3 regions of the Rhodococcus jostii RHA1 genome follow, and region 3 is predicted to be linked to each of the others. Evidence: riboswitches for the same ligand, from Rfam matches in the RefSeq annotation. Region 3 holds a riboswitch; each other region holds the start of a gene.
The links. Region 3 has a riboswitch for thiamine pyrophosphate ahead of thiO (glycine oxidase ThiO). Riboswitches for the same ligand answer to the same signal wherever they lie in the genome.
Positions count from the first base shown of each region.

Region 1 (10,545 bases), 2.9 Mb from region 3:
CCTGACGTTCGTGCACTGTTGCCGCTCCTCCGACGCCGAACTCGCGATGATCGCCGAGGCCGGTGCCACCGTGTCGATCGGCGTGCACTGCGAGCTCAACTCGCAAGGCATCGGCGACGTCCCGCTCGACCGGATGCTCGCCGCCGGCGTACGACCGAGCCTCAGCGGGGATACCGAAACCAAATGCAGCGGAGACATGTTCACGCAGATGCGGATGCTCTTCGGTTATCACCGTTCGTGGATGGGCGGCGGCCACAGCTCGCTCGCGGCCGATCGCGCACAGCTCCTCCTGAGCGATGTGCTCGCATTCGCCACCATCGAGGGGGCGAGAGCTCTCGGACAGGGCGACCGCATCGGCTCGCTCACTCCCGGCAAGCAGGCCGACATCGTCCTGGTGCGTGCAACGGACCTGAACCTCGTGCCCGTCCTCGATCCGGTGGCCTCGGTGGTTCTCGCCGCTCACGAGGGCAATGTCGATTCGGTGCTCATCGGCGGCCGATTCGTCAAGCGCGGCGGAGTCGTGCTCGGGTGTGACCCGTCCGCTCTCGTGAGCGCGGCGGCGGCATCGCAACGACGGATCCTGGGAAGACGCGCCGGCAGCTAGCACTCGTGTGCACGTGTCCCCTGGCCGAACTGGGTGTATTCGTCGCACGAATTCCCTCCATCACGACTTACCGCTTCCCGGATAACCCGAGAACAGGAACAGTGATGGTCATCACCACCGCAACAAAGGAGCAAGGCATTGACCATGTCACGCGGGGACGAATTCCGGCGCGGGTGGCCGACTCTGTCAGCGGCCGCCGTGGGTGTCGGCACTGGGGTATCCGGGCTCGCCATCTACTCGGCGGGTCTGTTCACCAGCGATCTCGGTAGGGAGATCGGCCTCAGCGCTGCGATGTACGGGCTGTCCATCACCTTGCTGACCTTCGGGATGGCACTCGCCGCCCCCGTCGTCGGCTACGCCGTCGACAAGTTCGGAGTCAAGGCCCCGACGATTGCCGGAGCACTGTGCCTGGCAACCGGATTCGCCGCACTGGGAGCGGTCGTGCACTCCGTGCCGGCCTACATGACAGCGATGGCGTTGATCGGATTCTTCGGTGCAAGTTCCGGACCGATTGCCTTCACCCGGGCGGTGAGCAGCTGGTTCGACCGCGCCAGGGGCCTCGCGCTCGGCATCACGATGATGGGAATGGGACTTTCCGGCGCCATCATTCCGGTCGCCATCGGCCGCGTCATCGAACTCGAAGGATGGCGGCTCGGCTACCTCACGTTGGCCTGCATCGCGCTCGCCGGAACCCTCCCCACCCTCTTCCTCCTGAAGATCGCACCGCGACGCGGAAGCATGCAGGGAACGCCCGGACTGGCGGCCGACGACGGTGACGACTTCGCCACCATCCGCCGGAACCCGCTCTACTGGCGGTTGGTCCTCACATTCGGCCTGATGTCGGTCGCCTTCACCGGCCTCGTCCCCTACCTGGTCCCGATGCTTCGGCAGTACGGGATGAGCGTCGGCGGTGCGGCATCGATCGCATCGATCATGGGACTCGCAGTCATCCTGAGCCGACTGATGATCGGACTGCTCATCGACGTCCTCCGGCCGACCGCGGTCGCGGCCTCGCTCTGCGTGCTGTGCGCCACCGGTGTCGTGCTGTTCGCGGTCGGCGGAGTCGGATTCGCCCCCGTCCTGGCCTTTACGCTGGGGTGCATGCTCGGCGCCGAGCTGGATATGGTGGGCTTCTTCACGTCCCGCTATTTCGGGCTCGCCGCGTTCGGAAAAGCTTATGCAGGCCCCTACATGGCGTTCGTCCTCGGCGGCGGCATCGCGCCCCTGTGGGTCGGTGCCGTGGTGGACCGAACAGGAAGCTACACCGCAGTCCTCTACCTCGTCGCCGCGCTGACGGTGCTGTGCGCCGTCGCCTTCGTGGCCCTGCCGTCCCCGCGGGGACCGAGGCAGGTAACCACCGGCCCTTCCGATACGAGGCCCACGCCCGCCTCCGTCAACGCAGACCTCTGACCACACACCACAGACAACGCTCCAGGAGAACCACTTTCATGCGTATCGCCAACATCGACGGCCGTGCCGCTCTCGTCTTCGGAGACGAGGGTTCCGAACGAGCCGTCGACCTCGCCCACGCCTCCCGCGGCCGGTTCGGCCCCGAACTGCCCGCCGTCTACCAGGCTTGGGACGACATCACCGGATGGGTGGCGGAACAGGACATCCAGGAGCTGACGGGGAACAGCGTCCCCATCGACCGGTCCCGTCTCCGCGCACCGTCGCCGGCTCCCCGGCAGGTGTTCGCGTTCGGGCTGAACTACCACGCCCACGCCACCGAATCCGGCTTCGAATCCCCCACGCACCTGCCGCCCGTGTTCACCAAGTACGCGTCCAGCTTCACCGGCCCCGACAGCGACGTCGTAATTCCTGCCGGCGGCAACGTCGACTGGGAGATCGAACTCGTCGCCGTCATCGGCCGCGCGACCAGCAACATCGACGAGGCCGACGCCTGGTCCCACATCGCCGGTCTCACCGCCGGCCAGGACATCTCCGAACGGATCACCCAGACCCGTGGTCCGGCACCGCAATTCGGTCTCGGCAAGTCCTTCGCCGGGTTCTCCCCGCAAGGTCCGTGGCTGGTGACCCCGGACGAGTTCGCCGACCCCGACGACCTCGAACTCGGCTGCACCGTCGACGGCGAGGAAGTGCAGAAGGGTCGCACCCGCGACCTGATCTTCCCGGTCTCGAAGCTGATCGCCGCCCTCTCCCGCACCGTCACCCTCTACCCCGGGGATGTGATCTTCACCGGCACCCCGGCCGGCGTCGGCGTCGGCCGCGATCCGCAAAGGTTCCTGCAGCCCGGCGAGGAGCTCGACAGCTGGATCGACGGCATCGGCACACTTCATCAGCGTTTCGTCGCCGACCCCGGCGCGAAGTAGAGGACGCGATCATGGCACTGCACGGACTGGGCAAGGTCACCCTCGGCGTCCCCAACGTCGACGAGACCATCGCCTACTACGTCGAATTCGGACTCGAACACCGCGGGGGCGGGGTGTTCGCCACCCGCAACGGCGGCGAACAACTCGAGATCGTCAACGCACCCACGCGTCGACTGGTCGAGTTGACGGTCGCCGCCGACGACCCCGACGACATCGCCGCCGTCACCGCGCGGCTGACCGGACTCGGTGTGGCGACCCGTCAGAACGGCACGTCCGTCAGTGCCGTGGAACCGGCCACCGGCACCCGGGTGCGGGTGCAGGTCCGGTCCCGGATCGTCATCGAACCCGCGGTGTCGCCGACGCCGTACAACGGTCCGGGCCGGATCGACCGCTGGGGGCGGGCCCCGTTCCTCACCCGCACCGAGCCGGTGCGCCCCCGCAAACTCGGACACGCAGTGATCGGGTCCACCGACCTCGAAACCACAAAGAAATTCTTCACCGACGGTCTCGGCTTCAAGGTCAGCGACTACATGGGCGACAAGGCGGCATTCCTGCGCTGCTCCGTCGAGCACCACAACGTGCTCGTCATGGCCGCACCGGTGAACTTCATGCACCACACCAGCTGGCAGGTCGACGACATCGACGAGGTCGGCCGCGGCGCCCACGCGATGCTCGAGAACAACCCCGAACGCCACATCTGGGGTCTCGGCCGGCACCACGCCGGCGCGAACTTCTTCTGGTACCTCAAGGACCCGGCGGGGAACTTCTCCGAGTACTACTCCGACATGGACACCGTCCCCGAGGACGAACTCTGGAGCCCGGAAGTGCTGCACGGCCTGCAAGGTCTGTACGCCTGGGGACCACCCCCGCCGTCGTCGTTCCTCGAGCCGGACGATCTCGCCGCCCTGATGACCGGAGCTCACTCCGCCACCGGGTGACGAGCCGGTCGAGGACTTCGTGCCGGCTAGATCAGTTCGACGACGGTTCCCAGGTCGTGCACGTGCTCGCTGTCCGACGGTTCGGTGGCCGGCGTGATGTCGCCACGTGCCGCGTGTGCCATCGATCGCGCCTCGCCCGCAGCGAAGGCGACCGGTACCGCCACGGCGACGGACAGGAGGGCAGCTCCTGCGTCGAACGCCAAGCGTGCGACACCGAAAGCACAGTTCGCCGATTCTCTGACCGTCATCGCCCGCTCCTTCATCCCAGTCCACGGGACGTAGCGGACCACTCCCTTTGACCTGACAATTACCCGTCCGACGTTACGAGGGGCCTGCACTACTCGCGAGTACCAAACCGACCAGATCGAATGATTTACCCGGAGGCCGTCGAGTCCGGGCGACGGAGGCAGAGAAGACAGGCACGTACCCGGGTAGTTCAGCCGATGCGCCCGGACCGCAACGGGACCACTCTGTAAACAGGCGTCCTCCGCGACGCGACACCACAGCGAGTGCACTGGAGCAACGACGGCATGAGCCCACACACCGGGAACCACGGATATCACCTGGTTCACACGTTCCGCCCGCCCAGGGTTCGGCCGGGACACCAGGCCCTCCACGCCGCCGCGTCCAGGATCGGAATCCCGTGCACCCTCGGGGCCGGCGACCACCGCGCCTTCGACAGCTCCGGCCTCGTTCAGTGGGCCTTCAAGCAGGCCGGCATGTCGGTTCCGCGCACTACCTACGAGCAACTCCGACACGGGACCGCCGTGGACGCGAGAAACCTGCAGCCCGGTGACGTCGTTCTCTTCTACGGGGGCGGCCACGCGGGGATCTACGCGGGAAACGACACGGTCGTCCACGCACCCGCTCCGGGACGCCCGGTCACGCGAGTAGCCATGAGCTCCATGTCATTTCACGCAGCACGCCGATACTGACAACCGACCACGGCCCCCGGCCGACCTGAACAGCGGCCAGAGGCGTGACCACCCGCGACGCCATGGGCTCAGTGAGCGGCGTTGTACGCTTCCTCGATCTCGGCAGGAATACGTCCACGCGTGGACAACTCATACCCCTGCGACGTCGCCCATTCTCGAATTTCCTTCGCCTGGCTACGCCCCTGCGACGGTGATGCCACTGCAGGAGTCGACCGACGCTTCCTTCCACCGACCCGAGTTGCATGTTCGATGTAGTAGTCGAGAGTCTTGTGGAATTCCCTGGCGTTCTTGACCTTCAGATCGATCTCGTAGTCGACGCCGTCGACAGAGAACGGAATGGTCTCCCCCTTACCGTTCTTGATCGGAGTTCCGTCGATGTCGTCGATGCGTTCGACAACAACTTTCCGCGCCACAGTTCCACTCCTTCATCGTCGATAACCCGGGGAACACTACGTCGAAGTATTGTTCACCTGCCAATCCCCGACGGAGTTTTCGAACTACAGAACGGGGTCCGCCTGATTGGAGCACCCCGTTGTCGGGGTATTCGTCGGACATGACACCGAAGGATTCATCCGGACCGAAGACGACGACCACCCGACAGCGGCGCCCCCGGGCGCGGACAAGGACGTGATGTCCGATCCGGCCGAGGATGACAAGAGTTCGGGCGCCGACTGGAGCGGCGAAGGTGGCGCGACCCCCGAGGGGCCCGCCACCGACACCGACACAGAGGACTAGGTCACCAGGGAATCTGTCCGAGGACCACACCGATCACCAGCATCGACAGCGACACCAGCGCTGCGCGCCACAGCACCTTCTTGTGATGGTCCGCCAGCGGGACACCCGCCAGGGTCACGAGTAGGAGGATGGCCGGGACGAGGGGGCTCTGCATGTGGAACGTCTGGCCGGTGATGGATGCGCGGGCCATCTCGACCGGCTCGATGCCGTACGTGGCCGCCGTCTCGGCGAGCACGGGCATGATGCCGAAGTAGAAGGCGTCGTTGCTCATGAAGAACGTGAACGGCAGGCTCAGGATGCCCGTGATGACGGCCAGGTGCGGTCCGAGCGAGGCCGGGATGATCTCGAGCAGCCACTGCGCCATGGCCTCGACCATTCCGGTGCCCTGGAACACGCCGGTGAGGACAGCGGCGGCGAACACCATCGCGACCACGGAGACGATGCTCGACGAGTGGCGGGTGATCGCTTCCTGCTGTTCCTTGACCCGCGGGAAGTTCACCGTCAGCGCGATCGATGCGGCCACCATGAACAGGACCGGAATCGGCAGCACGTCCATCACGAGCACGACGAGGAGCGCCACGGTCACGAGCGCGTTGAACCACAGCAGCTTCGGGCGCAGCGTGGGCCGCTGGGGGTCGAGACCGTCGACGAAGCCCTGGCCGTTGTCCGATCCGGCATCGCCGGAGCCGCCACCGGTTCGGGGCGCGTCGCCGTTACCCCCGGAGCCGGTCGCGGACCGCCGGAGGCCGGAGCCCGCGGAGACGAGGAGGCGCTCGTCGGTGAGTTCGAGCGTGCCGATGCGGCGGCGTTCGCTGTAGCCCAACTGCACGGCGAACAGCAGCACGACGAGCAGTCCGACCACCAGCGACGGGATCATCGGGACGAACACGTCCGACGGCGAGATACCCAGTGCGGCGGCGGCCCGGACCGTCGGTCCGCCCCAGGGGACGATGTTCATCGCGCCGTTCGCCAGGCCGGCGACCACCGTGAGGACCACGGGGCTGACCTTCAGCTTCATGTACAGCGGCAACAGCGCGGACGTCACGATGATGAACGTCGTGGATCCGTCACCGTCCAGCGACACCACCATCGCGAGCACCGCGGTGCCGACGACGAGCCGCATGGGGTCGTTGCGGACGAGCCGGAGGATGAGTTTCACCAGCGGGTCGAACAGGCCGACGTCGATCATGATTCCGAAGAAGATGATCGCGAAGAACAGCAACGCGGCCGTCGGTGCCAGCGCCTTGATCCCGTCGGTGATCATGTCGCCGATTCCGAGGCCCGCCCCGGCCGCGATGCCGAATGCGACCGGGACGGCGATCAACCCGACCACGGGAGTGGCCCGTTTGGACATGATCAGGAACATGAACACGGCCACCATCAGAAAGCCGAGTGCTACCAGCATTGCCACTCCTCGTCCGAACTCGCGTCGTGGTGTGATCGCGATAACAGCCAGTGTCGGGGGGAGGGACGCTCACAGTCACTGTTGCGTACTTAGAGAAGGTTGTGTTCTTTGTGGTGGCAACTACGGGCGCCCCCGGAGATGGTCGCGCAGAGTCTCTGTCTCATACTCCGCGCGGAACAGCCCCCGCTTCTGCAGGACGGGGATCACCTCGTCGACGAAGTCGGCGAGGCCGTTCGGGTAGAGCGGCGGCATCAGGTTGAAGCCGTCGGCCCCGCCGTCGCGGAACCACGTTTCGATCTCGTCGGCGATCGATTCCGGGGTTCCGATCATGGTGCAGTGCCCGCCGCCGGCCGCCAACGTGCCCAGCAGCGACCGCACGGTGGGACGGTCCTTCTCGATGATCCGCAGGATCGTGTCGTACCGGCCCTGCGGCCCGGTGAACTCCGACAGCTGCGGCAGCGCGGGAACGGGTGCATCCAATTCCCAGGCACTGCAGTCCTGCTGGACGAACATCGACAACTGCGCCAGCGACTGTTCGACGGGCAGGAGCGCGTCGAGTTCCGCCTTCTTCCGTCGGGCCTCCTCGGTGGTGGAGCCGACGTAGGTCACGAGACCGGGCATCACGGTCACCGCGTCGGCGTCGCGGCCTGCCGCGCGGATGCGCCGCTTCACGTCGTCGTAGTAGCTCTGCGCGGCCGTGAGGTCGTAGGCGACGGCGTAGATTCCCTCGGCGCACCGGGCGGCCAGGTCGCGGCCCTGATCGGACGCGCCCGCCTGGAACAGCACGGGACGACCCTGCGGCGAGCGCGGCACGTTCAGCGGACCGTCCACGAGAAAGTGCTTGCCCCGATGCTCGACCGCCTTCACCTCGGCCGGGTCCGCGAAGATGCCGTCCCGGTCGAGTACGAGCGCGTCGGGCCCCCACGAATCCCACAGAGCGAGTGCCACGTCGACGAATTCCGCGGCACGCGAATAGCGTTCGTCGTGCGGCGGCATCTCGTCGAGCCCGTGGTTGCGCGCTTCGGCGTCGAACATCGACGTCACCACGTTCCAGCCGACGCGGCCGCCGCTGATGTGGTCGAGCGACGCCAGCATCCGGGCGGCGTGGAACGGTGTGTAGAACGTAGTGGACACCGTCGTCACCAGTCCGACCCGCTCCGTCGCCCGCGCCATCGCGGACAGCGCGGTGAGCGGTTCGAGGAACCACATGCCTCCGGATGCGGGGTCGCGCACCGAATGCCCGTCCGCGAAGAACACCGCGTCGAGGCAGCCCCGCTCCGCGATCTGCGCCAACTCCTCGTAGTAGGCGATGTCGCAGAGTCGCTCCACCGGGGACGAGGGGTGCCGCCACGCGGCACCGTGGTGCCCGCAGCTGTAGAGGAATGCGTTGAAGTGCAGTTGCCGGGCGTCGGTCATGTCAGTCCTTGACCAGTCCGCCGTCGACGACGAGGTTCTGGCCGGTCACCGACCGCGACCACGGGGACGCGAAGAACAGCACCGCGTCGGCGAATTCGTCCGGGGTGGTGACGCGCTGCAGCGGGGTGCTCGCCGCGATGAGGTCGAACACCTCGTCGGGAGTGGCGGCGCTCGCGTCGGTGGTGCGGAGCAGCCCGCCCGAGACCATGTTGACGGTGATGCCGTCGGGACCGAGGTCGGCGGCGAGGGTGCGGGTCAGCGACAGCGCCGCGGCCTTGGCGGCCGTGTAGTCGTGGTACGGGACGACAGGGTTCTGGAACAGGTTGGTGCCGATGTTCACGATCCGGCCGAACCCGAGCGAACGCATTCCCGGCAGCGCGGCCTGCGTCGTGTGCAATGTCGCCTTCACGCTGCCACGCAGCTGCGAGTCGAAGGACTCCCATGTGATGACGTCCGCCTTGTCGCGTGCGTCGCCGTTGAAGGAGAAGTCGGCGAGCGCGTTGTTGATCACCGTGGTCACCGGGGAACCGAAGTGCTCCTCCGCCGCGGAGAACAGCGCCGCCACCTGTTCGGCGTCGGTGACATCGGCCCGGAGCGCGACCGCACGGTCCGCGCCCAGGGACGCCGCGAGTTCCTCGGCCGCATCCCGGCTGTTCCGGTAGTTCACGATCACCCGCGCGTTCTGCGCCGCGAACGACCGCACGATGGCGGCGCCGAGGCCCCGCCCACCGCCGGTCACCAGGACGATCTGCTTGTCGAGCTGCATGCTGTCACCTTCCGTTCGGTCGGCGACGAGACATCGGATGAGCGCATACGGCCGTCTCCGCGACATCCCTTCGCCGGCATTACCCAGTTCAGGTTCGACGGGTGTGGTCTCAGCCGCCCGGCTCGTCGCCGGGCAGCACCCCGTGTCACTGGCCAACAGTGTAAGCCCCCTCACCGGTTGACCTTTTTCTATTGTGCACAACCTAGTTGTGTGCAACTATTCAGTGGTGACCGACAACCTCGCCCTCGACCGCCAGGTGTGCTTCGCGCTGTACTCGGCTTCCCGCGCCATGACGGCGAGATACCGGTCGATGCTCGACTCGCTGGGAGTGACCTACCCGCAGTACCTCGTGCTGCTGGTGCTCTGGGAACAGGACGGCCGCGGAGTACGTGAGATCTGCGACGCCCTCGAACTCGACACCGGCACGCTGTCGCCACTGCTCAAGCGGCTCGACACCCTGGGCCTGGTCGAACGCCGGCGCTCCTCGGCCGACGAGCGCCGGGTCGGGATCCACCTCACCGAAAAGGGCGCGGCCCTCCGCGCCGCCGCGGAGGGCATCCCCGCGGAACTCGCTCAGTCGACAGGAATGGAGGTCGACGAACTCGTCGCCCTGCGGGACACCCTGTCGCAGCTCACCGAATCGCTCCACCGCTTCAACACCCCTACAGGAGAGAAGAAACCATGAAGATCGTCTACACCGCCGAGGCTCTCGCCACCGGAGAAGGCCGCAACGGCCACGCCCGCACGTCCGACGGCCGGCTCGACCTGAATCTCGCGATCCCCACCGAGATGGGCGGGTCCGGCGACGGCACCAACCCTGAGCAGTTGTTCGCCGCCGGATACGCGGCCTGCTTCCACTCCGCACTCCAGCTGGTCGCCCGTCAGGCGAAGGCGAACGTCGCCGACTCCGCCGTCGGCGCCCGCGTCGGCATCGGCGCCACGGACGGCGGCGGCTTCGGTCTCGCCGTCACCCTCGAGGTCTCCCTCCCCCACCTGCCCCGCGCCGAGGCGCTCGAACTGACCGAGAAGGCACACCAGGTGTGCCCCTACTCCAACGCCACCCGCGGCAACATCGACGTCACCCTCGAGGTCACCGAAGACTGAGAGACCCTCACGGGCGTCGGGTCACCGGAACGTGAACTCGACGCCCGTCAGGTCCTCCGACAGAGACCACAACGCCCCCGCGGTGTGCTCGTCCCGCGACTTCTTGTTGGAGCCCACCACCTTCGGGTGGCCACGCTGCTCGAACAGGCCGTCCGGCCCGATGTAGCTGCCGCCGATCACGTCGGGTGCGGTGGCCGCGTACAGCATCGGCAGCGCCCCCATCTCCGCCGACTGCGCGAAGATCCGGTTGCCGACGGCCATCAGCTTGTCCTGCACCGACTCGGTGTGGGCCTGCAGATTGGTCGACGCGTA
Region 1 covers NC_008268.1:5,164,898-5,175,442, reverse strand. Annotated here, with positions in the region: gene RHA1_RS23990 (amidohydrolase family protein) at 1-604, shown strand, start outside; gene RHA1_RS23985 (MFS transporter) at 749-2,014, shown strand; gene RHA1_RS23980 (fumarylacetoacetate hydrolase family protein) at 2,053-2,934, shown strand; gene RHA1_RS23975 (VOC family protein) at 2,946-3,872, shown strand; gene RHA1_RS23970 (hypothetical protein) at 3,899-4,120, opposite strand; gene RHA1_RS23965 (C40 family peptidase) at 4,403-4,807, shown strand; gene RHA1_RS23960 (histone-like nucleoid-structuring protein Lsr2) at 4,876-5,220, opposite strand; partial or broken gene RHA1_RS23955 (hypothetical protein) at 5,361-5,542, shown strand; gene RHA1_RS23950 (CitMHS family transporter) at 5,544-6,947, opposite strand; gene RHA1_RS23945 (LLM class flavin-dependent oxidoreductase) at 7,068-8,363, opposite strand; gene RHA1_RS23940 (3-oxoacyl-ACP reductase) at 8,365-9,129, opposite strand; TPP riboswitch at 9,178-9,282, opposite strand; gene RHA1_RS23935 (MarR family winged helix-turn-helix transcriptional regulator) at 9,356-9,814, shown strand; gene RHA1_RS23930 (organic hydroperoxide resistance protein) at 9,811-10,233, shown strand; gene RHA1_RS23925 (oxidoreductase) at 10,255-10,545, opposite strand, start outside.
Region 1: linked by a shared signal. The riboswitch ahead of RHA1_RS23940 (3-oxoacyl-ACP reductase) and the one ahead of thiO (glycine oxidase ThiO) in region 3 are both predicted to bind thiamine pyrophosphate.

Region 2 (10,545 bases), 620 kb from region 3:
GCTGATGGCCGCCGAGGTCGGGGCATCGTTCTCGGGCATGGAATTCTCGACGGCCTACGCGCTGGCACCGGCGTGGAGTGGCCACACCAAGGGTTTGATGATGCAGTTCGCCACCTACTACGACGCGGACGGTCGGACGCTGGGCGACGGCGGCTTCTCCGCACGCGGCGCCGCGATGGCGCACCTCGCCGCCGGCCGCCCCGTGTATGCGCGACTGGACCGGGCCAGACCCGACATTCGCGCAGCCATGCGCACCTCGCAACCGAACTACTTTCTGCCGCTGGACAAGGCGGGCATCGACCCGTTCACGCAGAAGTATCCCGTGCGAGCCGTATTGGAGGGTACGGTGCGCGGAACCGGCGGCATCCGGGTCGCCGGCACCGACTGCGCCAGCGACGTTCCCGGCCTGTTCGTGGCGGGCGACGCGGCAACCCGGGAGCTCATCACCGGCGGTCGCAGCGGCGGCGGCAGCCACAACGGGGCGTGGGCCATCTCCTCGGGGACGTGGGCCGGCGCGGGTGCCGCCCGGTTCGCGCGGACGCGTCCCGTCCCCGACAGGGTGCGCGGCGCGGGCGCGGCGGGACTGCGCGGACCGTCGGCCCGCCGGCAGGCGTCGCGCTCCATCGTCGGACTGGTGCAGGAGCACACCCTGCCGCTGCGACGCAGCTACCGGCGCAGCGCGACGAGCCTGCAGGACAGCGTGACCGCCCTCGACGAGGCCTGGTCGGGTGCCGCCGATCTGCTCGGCGGCACCGAACGGGAGCTGCTGCAGGCACGTTCGGCCGCCGCGATGCTCGCCGTCGCGCGGTGGTCGACGCACTCCGCGCTGGCGCGGACCGAGACCAGGGGAATGCACGTGCGCACCGACCTGCCCGACACCGATCCGGCGCAGACCCGTCGACTGCTGTCGGGCGGACTGGGCGAGGTGTGGGTGCGGCCGGAACACGGAACCGCCGAGGCCCGGACGGTCGCGTCGTGATCGAGGTCGTCGTCGCCGACCGCTGCGTGCAGTGCGACATCTGCATCAAGGTCTGCCCGACGGACGTCTTCCGCCGCGGCACGGACGGGGTTCCCGTCGTCGCGCATCAGGAGGACTGTCAGACATGCTTCATGTGTGAAGCGAATTGTCCGACCGACGCGCTGTATGTCGCGCCGTTCGACACCCCGGTTCCCGAGGACTCGACGCACACCGACGCCGAGGGTTTGGCGGAGTCCGGGGCGCTCGGCGCCTACCGCGCCGTGATCGGGTGGGGTGGCCGTCGCACGCCGGGGTCCACGCTCGACCGGAACCACCTCTTCACCCCGTGAGTACTTGTCAACGTCCGGGGCGGTTAAGAAGTACTCACGGGTGTGGCCTTGCGGATGAACCGGCCGATCTCGCGGATGGCGCGGGTGCCCTCGGGGAGCAGTCCGGCGGCGGCCTGGAAGACGTGCACCTGCCGTTCCCACACCTGCAGTTCGCACGGCACACCCGCCTGGGACAGCCGCTCGGACATCAGTTCCGCGTCGACGTAGACCATTTCCTGCGAGCCGGTCTGGATCAGCGCCGGCGGCATGGCGGCGAGGGAGCCGTCCACGGGTGACGTGGACGGCTCGTGCCCGCCCCTGGTGTCCAGCCTTTCGATCAGCCTGGACAGGGCACCGACCGCGCGTTTGGGGAAGACAGCGCAGAGGTCGGCGTTGGGATGGGCCAGCTTGTTCACCGGATCGAGGTCGGTCAGCGGCGACAGCGCGACGTCGGCGGCGGGACGCGGCAACCCCTGGCGCAGCGCTTCGAGCGTCACCATGAACGTCAGGAACCCGCCCGCCGAGTCGCCGGCGATGACGATCCGGTCTGCGGTGTAGCCGTGCGAGAGCAGCCACCGGTACCCGTCGACACCGTCCTCGACGGCCGCCCGGATGGGATTCCGCGGGATCATCCGGTACGCGACGTTCAGCGTCGACGCCTGCGACTCCGCCGAGATCCGGGACACCATCTGGCGGTGGGAGTTGATCCCGCAGCACAGGAACGCCCCGCCGTGGAGGTAGAGGATCGCCCGGTCGCCGAGCTCACCCGGCGGCCGGATCCATTCGGCGCGGCAGTGCGGCAGCCGGATGGGCCTGCGCACGGTTCCGCGGATGGGACCGAGCGAGTACCCGAACAGGTCGACGACTCCCGTGGGCCACGGCAGTTCGGGGTAGCGCGCCCACCCGTCCAGGAACGGCCGGACCGTGCGTCGGAGTGTGTGGGCGAGGGCCGTCGACTGCAGGCTGGCTCCGGCGAACTCCCGCCGCGTCACCGGGAGGGGTGACGGGCAGAATTCGTAAGTCGCAGTGCTCATTGCCTGCCTCCGATCCGGCCTCGGTGCCCGTCGACTTGCTTCCTTTAGGTTTTCCACCTCTTTGCGCCGTACGGTCTACATCGAAGTTGGTCGCACGGACGCTACGCCCGACGTAGCATCCAGACGGAAGTCGTAATGGGATAGTGACCGAGCGGGGGTGAACGTCCAGGTGGGGATCATGCCGGTTACCGATTCGATATTCCTTCTCGGCGAATCGCGAGAGCATCCGATGCACGTGGGATCGCTCGAATTGTTCACACCGCCGGAGGATGCCGGCCCCGACTACGTGAAGTCGATGCACGAAACATTGCTCGAGCACACGGACGTCGACCCCGCCTTTCGGAAGAAACCTGCGGGCCCCGTCGGCAGTCTCGGGAACCTGTGGTGGGCCGACGAGTCGGACGTCGATCTCGAATACCACGTGCGTCATTCGGCGCTGCCGGCCCCGTATCGGGTCCGGGAACTGCTGACGCTGACGTCTCGGTTGCACGGCACGCTCCTGGACCGTCATCGCCCGCTGTGGGAGATGTATCTGATCGAGGGTCTCAGCGACGGCCGGTTCGCGATCTACACCAAGCTGCACCACTCGCTGATGGACGGGGTCTCCGGTTTGCGGCTGCTGATGCGGACGCTGTCGACCGACCCGGACGTGCGTGACGCACCGCCGCCGTGGAACCTGCCGCGCAGGGCGTCGGCCAACGGTGCCGCCCCCGCCCCCGACCTCTGGTCGGTGATGAACGGGGTCCGCCGCACGGTCGGTGAGGTGGCCGGTCTCGCGCCTGCGTCGCTGCGCATCGCCCGCACCGCGATGGGGCAGCACGACATGAGGTTTCCGTACGAGGCGCCCCGCACCATGCTGAACGTCCCGATCGGTGGCGCGCGCCGGTTCGCCGCGCAGTCCTGGCCGCTCGAACGCGTCCACGCCGTCCGGAAGGTGGCGGGGGTCAGTGTCAACGACGTCGTGATGGCCATGTGCGCCGGGGCGTTGCGGGGGTATCTGGAGGAACAGAACGCGCTGCCCGACGAGCCGCTGATCGCGATGGTTCCGGTGTCGCTGCGCGACGAGCAGCAGGCCGACGCCGGCGGCAACGCGGTGGGGGTCACGTTGTGCAACCTGGCGACGGACGTCGACGACCCGGCCGAGCGCCTGACGGCGATCTCCGCCTCCATGTCCCAGGGGAAGGAGCTGTTCGGCAGCCTCACCTCGATGCAGGCGCTGGCGTGGTCCGCGGTCAACATGTCGCCGATCGCTCTGACACCGGTGCCGGGGTTCGTCCGCTTCACGCCGCCGCCGTTCAACGTGATCATCTCCAACGTCCCGGGACCGCGGAAGACCATGTACTGGAACGGGTCCCGGCTGGACGGCATCTACCCGACGTCGGTGGTGCTGGACGGGCAGGCACTCAACATCACGCTCACCACAAACGGCGGCAACCTCGATTTCGGTGTCATCGGGTGCCGTCGGTCGGTGCCGAGCCTGCAGCGCATCCTCTTCTATCTCGAGACTGCTCTGGGTGAGCTCGAGGCGGCATTGCTCTGAGGCGCGGCCTGTTTCAGTGCCGGGCCGACTCCTGCTCGACGAGTGCTCGCCGCGACTCCTCGTGGAGCACCCCGAGCAGTTCGTGTTCGACGTCCGCGAACTCGGGCGACGTCATCATCGACAGTTCGCGGGGACGGGGCAGTCCCACCGTCACCTCGCGCCGCACGGTGGCGGGCCGCGCGGACAGCACGACCACCCGGTCCGACAGGTAGACGGCCTCCCGGATGTCGTGGGTGATCATCAGGACGGTCCACCGGTAGCGCTGCCACACATCCTGCAGCCAGGTCTGCATCTCGGTGCGGGTCAACGAATCCAGGGCGCCGAACGGCTCGTCGAGCAGCAGCACCGGACGGTCCTGGACGACGGTCCGCAGCATCGCGGCCCGTTGCCGCATCCCGCCGGACAGCTGGCTGGGACGGGCGTCCTCGAACCCGCCGAGACCGAACACGGAGAATAATTCCCGGGCCTTGTCCCGCGCCTGTTTCCGGGGCACGCCCTGCACCTCGAGTCCGAGGGTGGTGTTGTCGAGGACGGTGCGCCACGGGAACAGCAGGTCCTTCTGCGGCATGTACGCGCATTTCGCGGGGCCTCTCCCCGCGGGACGCACCGGTTCGCCGCCGATCGTGACGGTGCCGGAGTCGGGTTGGTCGAGACCGGCGAGCATGGAGAACGCGGTGCTCTTCCCGCACCCGCTGGGGCCGATCACCGACACGAACTCACCCGGTTCGACGGTGAACGAGACGTCGTCGAGGACGGGCCGGATGCCGCCGCGGACCGGGAATCCCTTGCTCAGGCCGGACAGTGCGACGCGCGCGGTCTCACTCATGCCGGGCCCTCTCGTTCTTGATCCACGGGGCGACGACACGCTCGACCGCGAAGGTGAGCAGGTAGAGGCTGACGCTGATCACGGCGGTCACGAGCACCGCCGCCAGCACGAGGTCGGTGCGGAAGGAGTTCTTCTGCGTCGCCATGTAGATGCCGAGACCGGACGTGGCCCCGACGTATTCGGCGAACACGGCACCCACCACGGCGTACGTGATGCCGATGCGCAGGGCCGTGAAGAACCGGGGGATCGCCGACGGAAGCCGCACGTAGCGGAATTCCTGCCACCGTGAGGCGCCCATGCTGCGCAACAACGCGCCCGCCTCCCGGTCGGCCGCGGCGAAACCCTCGATCAGTCCGATCGTCATCGGGAAGAACGTGGCGAGGGCGATCACGAGAATCTTCGGCAGCAGACCGAATCCGAACCAGATGATCATCAGCGGCGCGATCGCGATGATCGGCAGCGTCTGCGACACGACGAACAGTGGAACGAACGCGCGTCGCAGCCACGGGGAGAAGTCCACGAGCACCGCGAGGGCCCACGCGAAGAGCAGGGAGACGGCGAACCCGATCAGCGTCACCTGCAGTGTCGCGGAGGCGTGACCGGAGATGGCGTCCCGCGCCCGCCAACCCTGCTGGACCACCCGCAGCGGCGACGGCAGCACCTGCGGCCGGATATCGCTGACCGTCACGTACACCTGCCACGCGACGACCAGCAGTGCCACGACCACGACCGCGGGCAGCACCCGCCGCAGCAGCGGGGAGGTGCCCGGGGCCGTAGTGCGCAGACTCGGGTCAGGGCTGAGTGAGGTACTCATTGGTGAAATACGTCGACCAGTCGGGTTCCGTGGTCAGCGGTGCCCCGTCGGGGCCGGTGAGCAGGCCGTGCTTGAACAGGAAACCGGAGTACCCCGCCCACTGCTCGGCCGTCTGGGTCCCGACCTTGCCGGAACTGTCCTTCATGTACTCGGAGGACAGCATCTGCTGGCTCTCCCGCACGAGGGACTCGTCGGTGAAGGCGCCGGGGTTGGCGTCGATCAGGATCTGCGCGGCCTCGTCCGGCCGGTCGGCGGCGAACTGGTATCCGCGCTGCAGGGCCTGGACGAACTTGCGGGCCTGCTCGGGATGGTCGGCCATCCATTGCTCGTTGCCCTCGATGACGAGCGCGTACGCATCCGGGAAGCCGTAGTCGGTGTAGTGGAAGTAGCGCATCGGGGTGCCCTGGTGCTCGGCCTCGATGCCCTCCCAGCCGAAGAACGAGACGGTGAAGTCGGCGGTGCCGGAGTACACGGCCTCGTACGCCGAGGTGCCGAGCGTGACGGTGGTGAATTCGCCCTTGCCGCCGTCGTTCCGGATGATCTGCTTCAGCGTCTCCTCGCCGTCCGGATCCGCGAACCCGGCGTAGATCTTGCCGTCCAGATCCCGGGGGCGGGTGATGTCGGCGCGATCCGCCTTCACCGCGATGCCCGTCGCCCAGTGCTGCAGCGGAGCCATCACCGACGTGGTCTGTGCGCCCGCGGCCTTCGAGAACGTCGCGGAACTCTGGAAGCTCACCCCGAACTCCGCGTTACCGGCGTCGACCAGGGTGTCGGGCGAGGTGTCGTTGTAGGGCAGCACCTGCACATCGAGGCCGGCGTCCGCGAACCAGCCTTCCTGCTGGGCGACGAACAGGCCGGTGTGGTTGGTGTTCGGTGTCCAGTCGAGTGCGAACCGGATGGTGTCGCCGGACTGCGAGTCACCGGCGCAACCGGTGAGCAGCGACAGGGCGGAGACCAGGACGATGGCTGCGGTGGCAGCGCGCTTGGTACGAGAGAAGAGTGTCACGACGCCGGCCATTCCTGCTTGTTGAGAGCGGTGTCCCAGAACATGAGTTCGTAGCGGCTGGCGATCACGAACGCCTCCGTCATCGCCTCGCGCTGGGCGTCGGTCGCGGCCTCGGCCGCGGCATCCACGAGTTCGCGGGCCCTCGCGACGGCGGCGTGGAACTCCTCCGCGTCGTAGGTGGTCACCCACTGTGCGTACGGGTGCGACGGGTCGGCGGAAAGCACCTCGCGGGCGCTCGCCGCGAGCCGGTGCCCGACGTCGGCGTAGATCCAGAAGCAGGGCAGCACCGCCGCGGCGGCCACCGCGTACGGCTCGGTGGCGGCGACGGCCGTCAGGTAGGAGATGTACCCGAGGCAGGCCGGCGAATGCAGCGGCTCCACGTCCGACTCGGGGAGTTGTCCGCTGGTCAGCAGATTCTGGTGCAGCGTGGCCTCGACCGTGGCGGCCTCGGCGGCCGAACCCGCCCAGAAGCCGGCCTCGACCGGGCCCGGCGCGTGCGCGGCCACCAGTGAGAGGGCCTTCGCGTACCCGGTCAGGTACAGGAAATCCTGCTCGATGTACGTGCGGAACACGTCCAGCGGCAGCGTTCCGTCGCCGAGGCGGCGCAGGAACTCGAGTTCGTCGATCGCCTCGCGCAGCACCTTGGTCCGGTCCCACAAGTGGTCCGTGAATCGGGCGTGCTGGCCGGCGCCGGCAGCATCTTGGACAGAGCTATTCACAACGTTGACATCCCTTCGTCAGCATTACCTGAGCAGGTTCCCGGGTGTGTTCTCAGCCCCGCCCGTGCGGAGCACCCCGTGTCAGAACAAGCCGACCCTAGCACCGGCCCTGCCGCGGGCGGAAAGGCCCGGGTCGGTGGAGGGGCTCAGCCGGCGAGGAACGCGGCCGCGCTCGGCGGAAGGGGTGCGGGTCCGCGCCGGTAGATCTCCGCGGGCCGGCCGGTCCCGACGACGGCCATGTCACCGGTGTTCTCGAGGGCCGGCATCAGGTGCCGGCGGAACGAGTCCTTCGGCAGGGGACGCCCGAACACCACCTCGTACACCCGGCGGAGTTCGAGCACCGTGAACGTGTCGCCGGCCAGGCCGGACGGGTCGACGGCCCGCGCGTATCGCTCTCTCAGGTCGGCGACGGCGAGGGTGACGCCGTCCGCGTGGTCGAACGCCAGGTCCTGCGTCACCCGGTCGTCGTCGACGGTGATCAACATCGTGTCGCGGGGGAGCGCCGTGCGGGGCAGCGCGGCGCCGTGCGTCATCGACAGCACCCACCCGCGATCGTCGCGGCCGGGATCGTCCAGCATCGCCAGCTGATGGAATTCGGTGCCCGTCAGGCCGGCCTTGATCCGCAGGCACCGCTCGGCGGCGTCCCGCAGTCGCTCACCCTCGTGGAGAAACGTGCCGGGGAGGGCGAGCCGGCCCGAACGATCCGGAACCACAAGAACTTTCAGTTCCGGGCCGTCGACGGTGAGGACGGCGACGTCGACCGCCACGGACGGGCGCGGGTAGTCGAGGAGGCTCTTGCCCCCGGAATCGGTCCATGCGGCCACGCGGGAATGTTAGCGCACTGTTGATCTATGTCGCGTTCGATCGGTACTGCCTACTCATCGTTGGTAGTTTGGCGAGAGATTCCCGGAACGTGCTGCGTGAGGAGATTCGTCCGTGGAGGTCGACAAGTCCGGCGACACGCTCGTCGTCCGCGCCCGGGACGGTGAGGTGCGTGGCTACCCCGAGGGCGACGTCTACGCGTGGAAGGGCATTCCGTTCGCCGCGGCCCCCGTCGGCGATCTGCGGTTCCGCGCCCCGGCCCCGCCCACACCGTGGGACGGTGTGCGCGACTGCGTCGACTTCGGCCCGATGGCGCCGCAGGGGCACGGCACCGCCGTCCCCATCGATGCCGGACTCGAGATGGACGAGGACTGCCTGTCCGTCAACGTCTGGGCCCCGAAACCCGACGGCACCCCGCGGCCGGTGATGGTGTGGATCCACGGCGGTGCCTACTGCCTGGGAACAGCAGCTCAGGGCATCTACAACGGGCGCATCCTGTCTACTCTCGGCGACGTCGTGCTGGTCTCGTTCAACTACCGGGTGGGAGCGCTCGGCTTCCTCGACCTGTCGTCGTTCTCGACGGCCGAGCGGGTGTTCGAGACCAACTGCGGGCTGCGTGACCAGGTCGCGGCCCTCGAATGGGTGCGCGACAACATCGCGTCGTTCGGCGGTGACCCGGACGAGGTGACGGTGTTCGGGGAGTCGTCCGGGGCTGGATCGATCACCACGCTGATGACGTGTCCGAGCGCGGAGGGGCTCTTCCACCGCGCGATCGCCCAGAGCCCGCCCGCCACGTCGGTCTACGGGAGCGAGCGGGCGGCCACCGTCGCGAAACAGTTCCTCGACATCCTCGAGGTGGAACCCGCGCAGATCGACACACTGCTGCACCTTCCGTACCGCACGGTGATAGAGGCCAGCGACACACTCGTCAACGAGGTGCCGACGAGGATTCCGGGCACGCTCGCCATGGCGCCCGTGGTGGACCGCGACTTCCTGCCCCGCTATCCGGTGGCCGCGTTCCAGAAGGGCCACTCCCACCGCATCCCTCTCATCATCGGTTCCAACAAGGACGAGTCGTCGATCTTCAAGTTCATGAAATCGCCTCTGCTGCCGGTCACGTCGGATTCGGTGCAGGAGATGCTGAGGGCGATCGCGGCCGATCACCCCGAACTGCCCGCCGCCCGCCTCGCCGACATCCTGTCGGCGTACCCGGACCGCGGAAAGCCGAAGGGCGCGCTCGCGATGTCGCGGGACGCCGCGTTCCGGATGCCCGCCCTGTGGGTGGCCGACGCCCACAGCAGGCACTCGCCGACCTGGATGTACCGGTTCGATCAGGCCACGCCGATGCTCAAGGCCGCGCGCATCGGAGCCGGCCACGCCACCGAACTCCCGTACGTCTTCGGCAATTTCGACACCCTCAACATCGACCCGACGTTCTGGCTCGGCGGCCGGAAGACGGCGCTCGAGGTGTCGGGCCGGATCCAGCGCCGGTGGCTCGCGTTCGCGCGACACGGTGTCCCCGCCGCGCTGGACGGGTCCAAACACTGGGCCCCCTACGACGAGGAGAACCGCTCGACGTTGCTGATCGACGGCGCGGACACCCTCGTGAAGGACCCCGACCACGAGATGCGGATCGCCTGGGGCAACGACGTCATGGGCTTCAACTGACGGGCACCTTGTCGTCCAGTTCCTTCAGAACGGGCAGCGCGAAGCAGGCCAGCCCGATGATCAGGACCGGGATCGCGAGCACGAAGAACGTCGGCTGAATTCCCCACTTGTCGAGGAGCGGACCGGCCAGCAGGTAACCCAGCGGACCCGCGGCGTACGCGGTGGACGTCATGACCCCGGTGACGCGCCCCCGCATGTGCTCCGGACTGCGAGTTTGCATGGCGTAGTTGGCGATCGGGCCGACCGGACCGAACACGAGACCCTGGAGGAGGGCCAGCGCCAGAATCGCCCACAGCGGCGGCAGGAACGCCATCGCGACCATGGCCGCGCCCAGCACCGTCACCGCCACCACCATCAGCATCCTGCGCGACACGTACGGCGCGAGCGGTCCGTACGCGAGGGCACCCACCACACCGCCGATACTGAGTGCCATCAGCACCGAACCCAGTTGCGCGGGCTTGTCGAGTTCGGTGAAGTACACCGGGAACACCACCGACTCGACGGGCATGTACAGCGCGACCACCGCCATGTCGACGAGAGCGATCGTGCGCAGGAGCCGGTTGTGCCACACGAACTTCAGGCCCTCGAGCGTGCCGTGCCAGATGGACGTCGGGCGCGTGGAGGTGTCGGGTCTGCCGGCGTTCTCCAGTCGCAGGAACGCGATGGTCACCACGGACAGCACGAAGCCGACGGCGGTGACCCACAACGTGTTCACCGCACCCACCGTCGCGATGAGGACACCGCCGATGCCCGGTCCGACGAGATACGCCACGTTGTAGTTGGCCTCGTAGAGGCTGTTCATCCGGTCGAGTGACCAGCCCGCGGACTT
Region 2 covers NC_008268.1:1,679,752-1,690,296, reverse strand. Annotated here, with positions in the region: gene RHA1_RS07805 (FAD-binding protein) at 1-979, shown strand, start outside; gene RHA1_RS07800 (4Fe-4S dicluster domain-containing protein) at 976-1,308, shown strand; gene RHA1_RS07795 (alpha/beta hydrolase) at 1,332-2,321, opposite strand; gene RHA1_RS07790 (WS/DGAT/MGAT family O-acyltransferase) at 2,500-3,861, shown strand; gene RHA1_RS07785 (ABC transporter ATP-binding protein) at 3,875-4,687, opposite strand; gene RHA1_RS07780 (ABC transporter permease) at 4,680-5,501, opposite strand; gene RHA1_RS07775 (ABC transporter substrate-binding protein) at 5,479-6,519, opposite strand; gene RHA1_RS07770 (TenA family protein) at 6,504-7,226, opposite strand; TPP riboswitch at 7,220-7,315, opposite strand; gene RHA1_RS07765 (NUDIX hydrolase) at 7,373-8,050, opposite strand; gene RHA1_RS07760 (carboxylesterase/lipase family protein) at 8,163-9,716, shown strand; gene RHA1_RS07755 (MFS transporter) at 9,709-10,545, opposite strand, start outside.
Region 2: linked by a shared signal. The riboswitch ahead of RHA1_RS07770 (TenA family protein) and the one ahead of thiO (glycine oxidase ThiO) in region 3 are both predicted to bind thiamine pyrophosphate.

Region 3 (10,545 bases):
AAGCGATCCGCGACGCGGGCGATGGCCCGTGCGCTCCCGGGTCCCGCCGTGGACAGCGGGTCGCCGAACGCGGGATCACCGGGCAGCGCGCGACGAAACCTGCGCAGCCCCTCGATCAGCTGCGGCTGCCGGTTGATCGATCCCACCCAGCCCAGAACCTTGTCGCCTCGTTTCGGTGTCTGCGCAGCGTCGAGTTCGGCACTGTTCTCTTCGGCCGGGTCGTCGCTCACGGGAGTAAGGGTAACCCAGCGTCACATGCACAAACTCGTGACGAATCGGACATCACTCCGCGGCCCGCGCCTTCTCCCGGTCCGCGCCGATGGGGACACCGTTCGGTCCGGCGAGGGACTCCGCGTACACCCCGACGGCATACGCGACCGCGGCGGCATTCTTGGCGAGCGCGGCCCGGTTCACGTTCTCGAGGGTGTCGGTCGCGCTGTGGTAGTTCTCGTCGTACACCACATCCGGGGTGCCGCCCCACTTCTGTGCCTGCTCGGGGGTCTTCGTCTCGTCGGCGCCGCTGAACACGCCGCCCGAGGGGATGCCGTGCTCGATGAACGGACCGTAGTCGGATCGGCCGTCGAAGTCCGTGCCGTCCGCGGCGACCCCGTTACCCTGAAGGAATTCGGTGAACGTGCGCTCGATGCCCGCGGAACCCTCCGGTCCGGGCCCCTCACCGACGTTGTCGGAGTTGTCGCCGTCGTACGCCAGATAGCCGGCGTTCTCGGAACCGAGCATGTCGAAGTTCAGGTACAGCGCGATGTCGTTCCGCTGGTCCTCGCTGAGGCTGTTCACGTAGGCCTCCGAACCGAGCAGACCCAATTCCTCGGCCCCCCAGAACGCGAAGCGCACCGCGTTGTCGACGTCGGGCGAACCGCCGAGCTGCACCGCCGTTTCGAGGGTCGCGGCGACGCCGGTGCCGTTGTCGTTGATGCCGGGACCGTCCGGGACGCTGTCCAGGTGGGCGCCGACCATCACGACGTTCTCCACCGAGCCGGTCTTCGTCTGGGCGATGACGTTGCGAGCGGTACTCGACTCGGTGGTGGTGTCGAGGGTGAGGGTGACGTCACCCCCGGCCTGCTCGAGTGCCGCGCCGTCCGCCTTGCTCACTCCGCCGGTGGGCACCTTGCCCATGTCCGGGTCGCCGAGGGTTCCGCCGCTCATCGGTCCGTCCTCGTTGTTGACGACGATCACGCCCGCGGCGCCGCGCTCGGACGCGAACTGCTGCTTGGCCGCGAACGGGCACACCCCTCGGTTGACGAGGACGATCGCCCCGGTGACGTCGAGGCCGTCGTAATCGGTGACCTCGCATCCCGGACTCTCGTCCTTGGGGGCGGGTACCAGGCGGGCGGTGATCCCCTCCGGACCGGTGGACGGCGAATACGCCAGCGCACGCACCTCGAAGTCGCGGTCGCCGGACCTGAGCGCCTCCGTCCGGACGTCGAAGTTGTGGAACTCGAATTCGGGGGTCTCGACGTCGAAGCCCTTGTCTTCCAGCACCTGTGCGACGTAATCGACGCTGGCGGCGTAGCCGGAGGTTCCGGCCGCGCGGTTGCCGTTGTTGTTCTCGGCGATCGTCTGCAGTTGCTCCAGGTGCCCCACCACACCGCCCTCGGTGACCGAGGCCGCGAGAGCGCTCGCGTCGACCGGCGGCGAATCGGGTTCGCTCGTCGACGAGCATCCGGCCACGATCATCGCACCGGCCACTCCGACTGTGAAGGCTCCCCGTAGTCGCATGTCGGGAGCCTAACGCAGAAGCACCGGTGGGCCGGCGCGAATGGATTTCGCACCGGCCCACAGGCTCCCGCCCCACCGTCACCCTCAGCCAGGTCTCCCGACGATCACCTGGCGGAGGAGCGGGGCGAAAGTACTGTATCGGGTGTCAGGCGTCGCGCTTGTTGACGACCACCAGGCCGGCCCCGAAGATCACGAAGACGAACACCGCGAAGTACACCAGGCTGCCCCACGGGCCCCAGTGGAATTCGACCCCCTGCGGCGCCCCCAGAAAGTTGTTGGCGTTGAGGAACGGCAGGAAGGGCATGATCTTCTCGCCGAACGAGCCGAACAGGTTGAACAGGCTCTCGATCAGCAGCGGCCACAGCAGGAGCAGGGCGATCGCACCGGCCGACTGACGCAGCAGCGTGCCGACACCGACGGCGAGAACCACACACAGGAACGCGTAGATCGGGACGCCGTAGATCGACCGCCACGCGTCGTCACCCGACAAGGTGAGCGCCGCTCCGGCCTCGTCACCCGCGGTCGCCTTCGCGATGGCATACGCGCCGAACGTGAGCACGAACGTCAGCACGGCGCCGAACGCGCCGATCAGACCTGCCTTCGCAATGAGGACGGACGCCCGGTTCGGGATGGCCTGGAACGTGGTGCGGATGACGCCGAACCGGTATTCGCTGGTCACGGCGAGCGCCGCGAGGATCATCAGGACCAGCACGCCGAATCCGGAGACCCCGCCGACCGCGTCCGACATCTGCGGCAGGAACGGATCGAAATCCGGTTGCTTACCGTCGGCGATCTGGTTGTTGAAGGAGTTGATGCTCGCCTTCGCGCTCAGCCCGATGACCGCGGCGAGGCCGAGGCCCAGCACGATGATGACGACCGTGCACCACCACGGCGACCTCGTCGACGTGATCTTGATCCGTTCGGCATTGAGAACAGCCATTACAGTGCACCCCTCATCACATCTTCGACGCCCTCTGCGTGGTACTGCACGTCGTCTCCGGTCAACTTCATGAAGGCGTCCTCCAGCGATCCGCGCTGAGATGCCAACTCGTGCAGGACGATGCCCTGCGAACCGGCGATCCCGCCGACGACGTCCGTCGACGAATCCACCACGACGAGCGCCTGCTGCCCGTCCGATCCGTCCTCACGCACGGTGAGCCCGTTGGACGTGAGCGCGCTACGCAGCGCGTCCAGCTGTGGGCTCCGCACGCGCACCGTCGATTCCGACGACTTGCTGACGAACTCGGACACGGTGGTGTCGGCAATCAGCCGCCCCCGGCCGATGACCACCAGATGTTCGGCGGTGAGCGCCATCTCGGACAGCAGGTGACTCGACACCAGCACGGTGCGTCCCTCCGCCGCGAGGCGCTGCATGAACTTCCGGATCCAGACGATGCCCTCCGGGTCGAGCCCGTTCACCGGCTCGTCGAACAGCAGCACCTTCGGGTCGCCGAGGAGCGTGGCGGCCAGGCCCAGACGCTGGGACATGCCCAGCGAGAACCCGCCAGCCTTCTTCCCGGCCACCTCGGTGAGCCCGACGAGGTGCAGCACCTCATCGACCCGGCTCTTCGGCAACGAGTTGGACGCCGCCATCCACTGCAGGTGGGCGCGGGCCGAGCGGTTGGGGTGCACCCATTTCGCGTCGAGCAGCGCCCCCACCGTCCGCAGCGGCTGCACCAGGTCGCTGTACGGCTTGCCGTCGATCAACGCGCTGCCCGCCGTGGGGCGGTCCAGCCCGAGGATCATGCGCATGGTCGTCGATTTGCCTGCACCGTTCGGGCCGAGGAAGCCGGTGACCATACCCGGCTTCACGTTGAACGTCAGGTTGTCCACCGCCTTCGTCGCACCGAAGGTCTTCGAAAGTCCCCTCACTTCAATCATGGTGAGAAGGATGCCCGAACCTGCGGCCGTCGCGCATCGGCCGCAGGTCTACACCCGACTCGTCCCCTGGTACCGGTCGGACCCTGAGCGAGACCCCGACGCGACCCCGAGAACTACGACGACGCCTGAGCCCAGAACCGCTTGGGAATGCGGCCTGCGTGACGTGCCTCGTAACCCGCCACCACGGCCCCGCGCATCGCCGACGCCATGAGTGCCGGGTCCTTCGCCCTGGTCACAGCCGTGGCCAGCAGTACGGCGTCGCAGCCGAGTTCCATCGCGAGGGTCGCGTCGCTGGCGGTCCCGATGCCGGCGTCGAGGATGACGGGGACCCCTGCACCGTCCACGATCATCTCGATGTTGTGCGGGTTCGCGATACCGAGCCCGGTGCCGATCGGCGAACCCAGCGGCATCACGGCCACGCAGCCGGCGTCCTCGAGCCTGCGGGCCAGCACCGGGTCGTCGGTGGTGTACGGCAGGACGACGAAACCGTCGTCGACCAGTTGCTCTGCAGCGCTGACCAACTCGATGGCGTCGGGCATCAGGGTGCGTTCGTCGGCGATGACCTCGAGCTTCACCCAGTCGGTCTCGAGTGCCTCACGGGCGAGTTGCGCCGTCAGCACCGCCTCGGCCGCACCGCGACACCCGGCGGTGTTGGGCAGCGGCGCGATGTCGAGCCGGCGCAGCAGGTCCAGCACACCGGTGCCGCCTGCGGCGTCGACGCGGCGCATCGCGACCGTGGTCAGCTCGGTGCCGGACGCGACGAGCGCCTCTTCGAGCACCGTGAGGTTGGCTGCGCCGCCGGTGCCCATGATCAACCGTGAACCGAACGTGCGGCCCGCGATCGTGAGGCCCTTCTGCACGCCGGGCGTCGCGTCAGCCACCCTGCACCGCCGTGAGGATCTCGATCTCCCAGCCCCGGACCACGAGCTCGTCCCACCGGGCGCGCGGGAACACGGCGCCGTTGACTGCCACCGCGATGCCCTTGGTGGGCAGGTTCAGCACCTCCAGCAGCCCGGTGACGGTCAACGGTTCCGTGAACTCGTGGTCCTCGCCGTTGACGCTGATGCCGATCGGCACCACTACTTGCTGCTCACTCATCTCTACCTCGCTACTTTCTCGAAACGTTCGGGGTCGGCGGCTTTCGCCTCGACCAGTGCCGAGCCCTCCAACAATGCCACCGTCGCGTCGGCGGTCACCGGGGTGAGCAGGATGCCGTTACGGCCGTGTCCCGTCGCCACCACGACCCGATCGGACACCCGACCGATCAGCGGCAGGTTGTCCGGAGTCATCGGACGCAGACCCGCCGAGGTCTCGCGCAGTTCGTACTCGCCGATGGCGGGCATCAGCGCTTCGGCATCGGCGATCAGGTCGCGCACGCCGGCCACCGTGACCTGCGTGTCGTTGCCCGACTCGTACTGGGTGGCACCGACGACGATGCCGTCGGCCCGCGGCACCAGGTAGGCGGGCCTGCCGTGCACACTGCCGCGGATGGTGCGGCCCGGCGCGGGGGTCACCCCGGGACGCGAGCGCAACCGCAGGATCTCGCCCTTCACCGGGCGAACCGGAAGCCCGGGCCACAGGGCCGGCGACGCGATGCCCGCGGTGACGACGATCTGGTCGGTGCCCAGCCGGTCGAGGCTGTGCACGGCCTCCCCGATCAGCTCCACTCCGGCGTCGACCGCGCACCGTTGCAACGCCTGCAACAGCAGCCTGTTGTCCACGGCCAGTTCGTCGACGGCCAAGAGTCCCAACCTGACTCCGCGCCCCAGCATCGGCTCGAGCGCGCGGACTTCCACACGGCTCAGGATCTGCAGTTCCCGCCCCTGGGCACCCACCCATTCGGCGATGGTCCGCAGGTCCTCCGCGTCGGCGCCGTCCAGCGCGACGGTGAGCGAACTCTGCGACGTGAACAGCTCGACGCCGGCCCCGGCCTCGAGTTCCTTCCCGAATTCGGGCCACCGGTCGAGCGACGCGCTTCCCAGTTCGAGGACGCTCTCCTCGCCGGGCCAGCCCTCGGACAACGGGGCGAGCATGCCGCCCGCCACCCAGGACGCCCCCGAACCGATCGACGGGTCGTACAGCCGAACCGACCAGCCGTTGCGGGCTGCTCGCCACGCAATGGACAGGCCGATCACTCCGCCTCCGACGACGGATACCGATCTCGCCATTGAACTCCACCTCACTTCCTGCGCCGGCATGATCCGGGTCAGGTATGACGGTCGGGCTCGGCGTGAGCCCCTCTCAGCCCCACGTTCCCCGGGACTCCCGTGTTGCACTTTCACCGTAGAGGCTACCGTCATGCCGTGACCACCTCGCATCACAGCAACCTCACGGACCGTCGGCGCCGCCTCGGAACAGCACGTTTGTACCTGTGCACCGATGCTCGGCGCGAGAAGGGCGACCTGGCGCAGTTCGCCGAGGCCGCGCTGTCCGGCGGCGTCGACATCATCCAGCTCCGCGACAAGGGCTCGGCCGGAGAGAAGAAGTTCGGCACGATGGACGCCCGGGACGAACTGGCGGCACTGTCGGTGCTCGCGGCCGCGGCCAGGCGGCACGGAGCGCTGCTCGCGGTCAACGACCGCGCCGACATGGCGCTGGCGGCCGGGGCCGACGTGCTGCACCTCGGCCAGGGCGACCTGCCCGTCCCGTACGCACGGACCGTGGTGGGTTCCGATGTCCTGATCGGCCGCTCCACCCACAGTCGCGCGCAGGCCAGTCTCGCGGCGATCGAGGACGGCGTCGACTACTTCTGCACCGGACCGGTGTGGGCCACCCCCACCAAGCCGGGGCGGACCGCGTCGGGCATCGATCTGGTGCGATCGACCGCCGACTCGGAGCCGAACCGCCCGTGGTTCGCGATCGGCGGCATCGACGAGTCCCGCGTTCCGGAGATCCTCGCCGCGGGGGCCTCCCGCATCGTCGTCGTGCGGGCCATCACCGAGGCCCGCGACCCGCAGGCCGCCGCGCGCTCGCTGTCCGCCCTGTTGCAGCAGAACGCGTAGTTACGGCTGGTCCAGCCAGTCCAGCACCGTGGCGGGCGGCAGGACGACGACGGTGGCCGGCAACTGTTCGATCAGGTCGGGGTCGGTGGTGACGACGGCCGTCACCGTTCCCAGCGTGGTGCCGTGGCCGGCCGGTTCGGCGCTGCGGCCGACCGCGTCCAGGGCTTCGAGCACCTCGACGCGCGGCAACCACCCGTAGGTGCCGTCGGGCAGGTGCACCGTGCGGGGCAGGGCCTTCGACAACTGCGCCAGCGCGCCGCGTTCGCCCAGCACGTCGTGCCGGTCGAGCAGCAAACGCACCTCCGTGGTGCGCAGTTGCGGCCACCCCGCTTCGAATCCCGGGTGCAGCGGCAGCCCGGCCACGTCGGTTTCCCGCACCCAGCGCAGTTCGGTGCTCTCGCCGTTCGCGACGGTGGGCAGCGGGCGCTCCGCGTCGGCGATCACCGTGGTGTAACTCCAGCCGCTCGCGGCCTTCATCGTGACGACCTCGGTGCGGACGCGGATGGCCGCGCTCTCGATGCCGGCTTCCTCGTGCGCTTCGCGTACCGCGGCGTGGGTGGTGGTCTCGTGGCTGTCCCGGGCACCGCCGGGCAGCGCCCACGTGCCACCCTGGTGACTCCAGGCCGCACGGTGCTGTAGCAGCACGGCCGGCGTCTCGTCCGGGAGCGGCGCACGCAGCAACAACCCGGCCGCACCGTGCTTGCCCCAATGACGACTGCCGTCCGGCCCGGTTGCCCAGCCGTCACCGTCACCACGCATCGACTACCCCTGTCCGACCTGATGGGTCTCCCTGCAGTTCCCTCACACTAACGGTTTCTTCCGGAACTGCCCGTCGGCAGTCGTGAACCGACCGCTGCTTATATGCTCCCCACAAGGTGCGGCCATGACACGGGAGGGGTGCGAGGTGGTTCTGCGTGAGGCACCGTCGATCGAACCCCACGGCAGCCGCGCATTGTCTGCCGCCGCGGACGACGACGTCGACCCCGCGGTGGCGCGCCGCAAGGAACTGCGCGCGTTCCTCGCATCGACTCCCGCCAAGCTCACCGCCCTCGGCGCCCTCCTGATTCTGCTCACACTCACAGCCGGGTTGGTGGCCGCCTCGACGGCGAACAGCAGGGAAGCCACCCTCGACAGTGTCCTCGCGGAGACCGAACCGCTGTCGTTCTCGGCGCAGAACCTCTACAGCGCCCTGTCCGTGGCGGACGCCGCGGCCACGACGGCGTTCATCTCCGGCGGTCTCGAACCTCCCGAACTCCGCGACACCTACGCGCAGGCGATCGGCACCGCCTCCGCCGACCTCGTGTACGCGTCGGGCGGTCTCGCGGCGAGCGACGTGGACAGCCGCCGACTGCTCGCCTCCATCTCCAGCGACCTCAGCGTCTACGCCGGTCTCGTCGAGACCGCACGGGCCAACAATCGCACCGGCCATCCCGTCGGCGCGGCCTACCTCAGCGAGGCGTCCACGCTGATGCAGACGAGCATGCTGCCGATGGCGCAGCAGTTGCACGCCCAGCAGGAAGCCGCCGTCGCGGACACGCAACGGGACTACTCTCGCCCACCCTGGCTGGCGCTGATCCTGATCCTCGTCGCACTCGTCGCGCTGCTCGTCGCCCAGATAGTCATCGCGAGACTCAGTCGGCGCACGTTCAATCTCGGGCTGATCGTGGCGTCGTCGTGCACGGCGATCCTCCTGGTGTGGATGCTGGTCGCCGGTCTGGTCTCCTCCGTCGACACCAAGCGGGCACTGACCGAGGGCGCCCGCCCGATGCACGAGTTGACCGCCGCCCGCATCCTCGCCCAGCAGGCCCGCACCGAGGAGACCCTCAAACTGGTCCGCCGCGACTCGAACGGCGACTACGACGCCGTCTTCGAGGACAAGTCCGGTCAGCTCGACACCCTGCTGTCGAGCTACCCCCACGACGGCGACCGCGCGGTCGGCCACGACGAGGTGGCGCGGGCGCAGGAGGCGTGGACGCTCTGGTCCTCGGCGCACGACCGCATGAACGAGATCCTCGCCAAGGGCGACTTCGCCTCGGCGGCAACGGTCGCCATCGGACCGGGACCGTCGGATTCCGCGGCGCAGTTCACCGCCGTCGACGACGCGCTCACCGACGGAATCGGCACCGCCCGCGACCGTCTGCGGTCGCATGTCGAATCCGCGGCCCGCGTGCTGACCGCGCTCGGTTCCGGTGCCCTCGTCCTGACGCTCATCGCGTTCGGCGGAATTATCATCGGGTTGTGGCCTCGGTTGCGGGAATACCAGTGAGGGGGCGCCGGATCGCGCTGGTGCTGGTGGCGGCCACGTTGCTGATCGGCGGGTGCGCCGAGTCGAGTCCGGCGCACGTCGGATCGCCGAGCGTGTCGTACACCGAGCCCCCGCTACCCGCGGCCGCGACGCCGGCGCCCGAGACGAGCGCTGCGCCACCGACCCCGGAGAAGGACTGCGGCGATCCCACCGCGAGCCTGCGCCCGTTCCCCGACACCGACGCCGCACCGCCGATGCCGACGGTCGACGCCATCCGCGCGCGGGGGCGTCTGGTCGTCGGCCTCGACACGGGCAGCAATCTGATGAGTTTCCGCGATCCGGCGACCGGGGCCGTCCAGGGCTTCGACGTCGACATCGCCCGGGAGATCGCACGGGACCTGTTCGGCGATCCCGACCGGCTGGAGTACCGCATCCTCACGTCGGCGAATCGCGAGAAGGCACTTCAGGAGTCGATGGTCGACATCGTGGCCAAGACGATGACCATCACCTGCGACCGGAAGGAACGGGTGGCGTTCTCCTCCGAGTACTTCGAGGCACAGCAGCGGGTTCTCGTCGTGAAGGGCTCCCCGATCCGCAGCGCCGCCGACCTGGACGGGAAGCGGGTCTGCGTCGTCCGCGGCACGACGTCGCTGACACGGCTGCAGCAGGTGGCGCCCACCGCGGACATCCTGACGGTCCCCATGTGGTCGGATTGCCTGGTGGTCCTGCAACAACGGCAGGTCGATGCGGTGAGCACCGACGACACCATCCTCGCCGGCCTGGCGTCCCAGGACCCGTATCTCGAGATCGTCGGAGACAGCATGGGCGCCGAGCCGTACGGCGTCGGCATCACCAAGGCGAACGAGGACCTGGTGCGGTTCGTCAACGGCACGCTCGAACGGATCCGCCGCGACGGTACCTGGACCAGGATGTACGACCACTGGCTGTCGATGCTGGGGCCGTCCCCCGCCCCGCCGTCCGCCGTGTACCAGGACTGAGGGGACGCATGCCGCAACATTCGAAGAACCCGGAGTCCACCGACCCGGACATCGCCACCCAGGCCGCCGTCCGGGAGCCGGAGGAGGAGGCCACGCAGGCCGCGGTCCGGGAAGAACCGGACGAGGGTCCGGCCACCCAGGCGACGCCGACGTCCCGGCCGTCCGGCGCGTCCGGCACCGGCCGCTCGACGCGCTCACCGCGCACCCGGTCCGGGCAGCGCCTGCGACTCGGCGGCGGTCTCGTCGAGGTTCCCGTCGTGAAGACGCTCGACCCGGCGTCCGCCGTGATGACCGACCCGAAAGTCCCCGAGAGCAAGCGCTTCTGCTGGAAATGCAACAAACCGGTCGGCCGCACCAGTGCCACGTCCGAGGGCTCCGAGTTCGGTCTGTGCCCCTCGTGCGGAGCCACGTACGACTTCCGGCCGCTTCTCGGCCCGAACGAGTTTATCGGCGGCCAGTACGAGGTGCAGGGCTGCATCGCGCACGGCGGCCTCGGCTGGATCTACCTGGCCATCGATCGCAACGTCAGCGACCGGTGGGTGGTTCTCAAGGGCCTGTTGCACTTCGGCGACGCCGAGGCTCAGGCCGTGGCCGTCGCCGAACGCCAGTTCCTCGCCGAGGTGGCCCACCCGAGCATCGTGAAGATCTTCAACTTCGTGGAGCATCCCCGATCGGACGGGAC
Region 3 covers NC_008268.1:2,295,539-2,306,083, forward strand. Annotated here, with positions in the region: gene RHA1_RS10660 (adenylate/guanylate cyclase domain-containing protein) at 1-230, opposite strand, end outside; gene RHA1_RS10665 (M20/M25/M40 family metallo-hydrolase) at 283-1,737, opposite strand; gene RHA1_RS10670 (ABC transporter permease) at 1,883-2,677, opposite strand; gene RHA1_RS10675 (ABC transporter ATP-binding protein) at 2,677-3,618, opposite strand; gene RHA1_RS10680 (thiazole synthase) at 3,732-4,499, opposite strand; gene thiS (sulfur carrier protein ThiS) at 4,492-4,716, opposite strand; gene thiO (glycine oxidase ThiO) at 4,719-5,786, opposite strand; TPP riboswitch at 5,785-5,897, opposite strand; gene thiE (thiamine phosphate synthase) at 5,922-6,620, shown strand; gene RHA1_RS10700 (NUDIX hydrolase) at 6,621-7,379, opposite strand; gene RHA1_RS10705 (GlnX family signal transduction membrane protein) at 7,525-8,886, shown strand; gene RHA1_RS10710 (glutamate ABC transporter substrate-binding protein) at 8,883-9,863, shown strand; gene RHA1_RS10715 (serine/threonine-protein kinase) at 9,872-10,545, shown strand, end outside.